Regions from separate parts of the Mesorhizobium loti R88b genome, predicted to be linked through region 2. Evidence: riboswitches for the same ligand, from Rfam matches in the RefSeq annotation. Region 2 holds a riboswitch; the other holds the start of a gene.
The links. A riboswitch is a leader RNA that binds a small molecule or an ion and turns the genes downstream of it on or off. The one in region 2 is predicted to bind S-adenosylmethionine.
Positions count from the first base shown of each region.

Region 1 (2,196 bases), 1.9 Mb from region 2:
TTCAAGCAACGAGCCGTCGCCGGAACCGACGTCGAGCACGCGGGACTGCGGCGGGATGAGATTGGCGACGACCTCGAGGTCGACGCGCTGGTTTCCATTGACGCTCATGATGTCAGCCCTCTGGCGCGAGCCGCCGAGCCGATGAAGCCGTTGATGGCGGCGAACAGTTCCGGCTCGTCGAGCAGGAAGGCGTCATGGCCACGATCGGTCTCGATCTCGACGAAGGATACCGATGCGCCGGCGGCATTGAGTGCGTGCACGATCGAGCGGCTCTCTTCGGTCGGAAACAGCCAGTCCGAAGTGAAGGACACAAGGCAGAAACGGGTCCTGGTGCCGGCAAAGGCGTCCGCCAGCCTGCCGCCATGGTCGGCGGCGAGGTCGAAATAATCCATCGACCGCGTCATGTAGAGGTAGGAATTGGCGTCGAAGCGATCGACGAAGGTCATTCCCTGGTGGCGCAGATAGCTTTCGATCTGGAAGTCGGCGTCGAAGCCGAAGGTCAGGTGGTCGCGATCCTGCAGGTTGCGGCCGAATTTGCGGTGCAAGGCGGCTTCCGAGAGATAGGTGATGTGGGCCGCCATGCGCGCTACCGCCAGGCCTTTTTCCGGGCGCTTGCCGTGCTCGAAATATTTGCCGCCGTGCCAGTCCGGATCGGCCATGACGGCTTGCCGGCCGACTTCGTGGAAGGCGATGTTCTGCGAGGAATGGCGCGCGCCGGTGGCGATCGGCAGCGCCGAGAACACGCGCTCGGGATAGCTCGACGCCCATTCCAGCACCTGCATGCCGCCCATCGAGCCGCCGAGGACGCAGAACAGCTGTTCGATGCCGAAATGGTCGATCAGCATCTGCTGGGCACGCACCATGTCGCGGATGGTGATGATGGGCAGGTCGAGCCCATAGGGCTTGCCGGTGGCGGGGTTGGTCGAGGCCGGGCCGGTGGAGCCCAGGCAGCCGCCGATGACGTTCGAGCAAATGACAAAGAAACGGTTGGTGTCGATGATCTTGCCGGGACCGATCAGCACTTCCCACCAGCCCGGCTTGCCGGTCACCGGGTTGGTGTTGGCGACATGCTGGTCGCCGGTCAGCGCGTGGCAGACGAGGATGGCATTGGAGCGGGCATCGTTCAGCGTGCCATAGGTCTGGTAGGCGATCTGGAATGGCGACAGCAGCGTGCCGGCGTCAAGCTTGAGCGGCTTGTCGGGCCCGAAACGCAACACCGGGCTCGACGGTTGGTCGGCCTCGTTGTTGGTCTTTCCAGCGCGCAGAGCGGCCATTCACATCTCTTCCATCGGTCGTCCGGCCGGGCGCGGACAACAAAAAACCGGCATTGCCGTCGCAAAGCCGGTTACAGGATGCAAACGGCCCTTTAGCAAGTTGTTTAACGTGGCTGCAAGCCGACCGGCCAAATCACCACGGAACTGTCGCTGACCTTCTAGAACTCGCCCGCCTTGCCGTCAATGCCGACTGCTGGCCGGCTATAGGCACAACTGCCGCCTCTCGACATTGCGGGCCATGGCTTGTATTTCCGCTGCGGCCTCCGGCTGGAGGCATTTTCGACGGATTTTGCAAAAAATGAACCAGACATCGGATCAGGCACGTCCAACCCCGCGCGCGGGCATCATGGACATCGACGCCTATGTGCCCGGCAAGAGCACGGCGCCTGCCGGTGTCGCCAAGGTCTACAAGCTGTCGTCGAACGAGAATCCGCTCGGGCCCTCACCGAAGGCGATCGAAGCCGCGCGGGAGATTGCCGGAAAGCTCGATATCTATCCCGACGGCACTGCCAGACGGTTGCGCGAGGCGATCGCCGAGGTGCACGGCCTCAATGCCCAGAACATCATCTGCTCCAACGGCTCCGACGAGATCCTCGGCCTTTTGGCACAGACCTATCTTGCACCCGGTGACGAGGCCATATTCACCGAACACGCCTTCATGGTCTACAAGATCTACATCCAGTCGGCCGGGGCCACACCGGTTGTGGTCAAGGAGACCGAGGAACGCGCCGACATCGATGCGTTGCTGGCCGCCGTCACGCCGCGCACGAAGATCGTGTTCCTCGCCAATCCCAACAATCCGACCGGCACCTATGTGCCGTTCCAGGAGGTGCGCCGCCTGCATGCCGGCTTGCCCCGCAATGTGCTGCTGGTGCTCGACGCCGCTTACGCCGAATATGTCCGCCGCAACGATTATGAAGCC
Region 1 is NZ_CP033367.1:1,878,093-1,880,288, forward strand. Features, by position in the region: gene metW (methionine biosynthesis protein MetW) at 1-108, opposite strand, end outside; gene metX (homoserine O-acetyltransferase MetX) at 105-1,274, opposite strand; SAM riboswitch at 1,347-1,424, opposite strand; gene hisC (histidinol-phosphate transaminase) at 1,573-2,196, shown strand, end outside.
Region 1: linked by a shared signal. The riboswitch ahead of metX (homoserine O-acetyltransferase MetX) and the one ahead of EB235_RS34280 (O-succinylhomoserine sulfhydrylase) in region 2 are both predicted to bind S-adenosylmethionine.

Region 2 (2,196 bases):
CATCTGCTTCTTGACGATATCGGCCTGCGGATGGTCGGCGCGGCCGGGATAGATGACGCGGGCGATCTGCGGCTGTTCGGCCAGGAAGTCAGCGATCTTGCCGGCGCTTTCCGTCTGCTGGCGCACGCGTACCGACAGCGTCTCCAGCCCCTTCAGCAGGGTCCAGGCATTGAACGGCGACAGGCTAGGCCCGGTGTGGCGAAAATAGTCGTGCAAATTCTCATCGATCCACTTCTTGTCGGAGAGGATGACGCCGCCGAGACAGCGGCCCTGGCCATCGATGTGCTTGGTGGCGGAGTAAACGACGATATGCGCGCCGAGCTGCAAGGGCTTCTGCTGCAAAGGCGTGGCGAAGACATTGTCGACCACAAGCCGCGCGCCGATCGAATTGGCGAGCGAAGCGACGGCTGATATATCGACCACTTCCAGCGTCGGGTTGGTCGGGCTTTCCAGGAAGAACAGTTTTGTGTTCGGCTTGACCGCCTTTTCCCAGTTGGCGATGTCGGTGCCGTCGACCAGCGTTGCCTCGATGCCGTAGCGCGGCGCCAGCGTTTCGACCACCCAGCGGCAGGAACCGAACAGGGCGCGTGCTGCCACGATATGGTCGCCGGCCTTGACGCTGCACAAGAGCGCAGCGGTCACCGCCGCCATGCCCGACGCCGTGGCGCGCGCATCCTCGGCGCCCTCCAGCGCACACATGCGCTTTTCGAACATGTCGACGGTCGGATTGGCATAGCGCGAATAGATGAAGCCAGGCTCCTCGCCCTTGAAACGAGCTTCGGCGGCCTGCGCCGTTTCGTAGACATAGCCCTGCGTCAGATACATCGCTTCCGACGTCTCGCCGAATTGGGAACGCAGGGTTCCGCCATGCACGAGGGCTGTCTGAGGCTTCCAGTTACGCTTCTTGCTGCTCATCGCTTTTGTTCCAGACACAAAAAAACCGGCCGCGAAAGTCGCAACCGGTCCATACGGCCTTGCGGCCAACGGTCCTTTAGCGACTTGTTTAACGTGGCTGCAAGCCGACCGGCCAAATCACCACGGGATAACGACCCTTTAGACCCGTCCCACGCTTGCGTCAATTGCCGGCTTGATTAAGAGGTTTGTACCAAGCAGGTTCCGCAAAACTCTTCCACGGTTTTGCGGCGAGAATCTGCGGCAAGAAAATCGTCTGGGCTAAGGAGCGAAGCCTTGCGGCAGACAGGCATTCTTCCCGATCAGGACATTTCCGCGCTGTTCCAGTCCGGCGCGCTGAAGTCGTCGCGCGCGCTCGACACCGACCAGATCCAGCCGGCCAGCCTTGATCTCAGGCTCGGCGATAAGGCCTGGCGGGTGCGGGCTTCCTTTCTGCCCGGCCCCAACCACAAGGTCTCGGAAAAGCTCGACCGGCTGAAGCTTCACGAGATCAATCTTGCCGACGGCGCGGTGCTGGAAACCGGCTGCGTCTACATCGTTCCGCTGCTCGAAAGCTTGGCATTGCCGGCAGAGATTTCGGCCTCGGCCAATCCGAAGAGCTCGACCGGGCGCCTCGACATCTTCACCCGCGTCATGACCGACCGCGGCCACGAGTTCGACAAGATAGCCGCCGGCTACAACGGTCCGCTCTACCTGGAAGTCAGCCCGCGTACCTTCCCGATCGTCGTTCGCACCGGGTCGCGCCTGTCGCAGATCCGCTTTCGCACCGGCAACGCGCTGCTCTCGGAAGCTGAACTGCACGACTTGCACCGCGCCGAAATGTTGGTTGCCACCGAGCCACCGAACATTTCCGGCGGCGGCATCGCGCTGTCGATCGACCTCAATGGCGACAGTGACGGGCTGGTCGGCTATCGCGGCAAGCATCACACCGGCCTTGTCGATGTCGACAAACGCGCGGCGCAGGACGTCGTCGATTTCTGGGAGCCGATCCACAAGAGCGGTGCCGGCGAACTGGTGCTCGATCCCGACGAATTCTACATCCTCGTCAGCCAGGAGGCGGTGCATGTACCGCCGCTCTACGCCGCCGAGATGACGCCGTTCGATCCGCTGGTCGGCGAATTCCGCGTCCACTATGCCGGCTTCTTCGATCCGGGCTTCGGCCATTCGGCGTCCGGCGGTACCGGCAGCCGGGCGGTGCTCGAAGTGCGCAGCCACGAAGTGCCGTTCATCCTCGATCATGGCCAGATCGTTGGCCGGCTGGTCTACGAGCACATGCTGAAGCGG
Region 2 is NZ_CP033367.1:7,141,171-7,143,366, reverse strand. Features, by position in the region: gene EB235_RS34280 (O-succinylhomoserine sulfhydrylase) at 1-915, opposite strand, end outside; SAM riboswitch at 972-1,049, opposite strand; gene EB235_RS34275 (2'-deoxycytidine 5'-triphosphate deaminase) at 1,189-2,196, shown strand, end outside.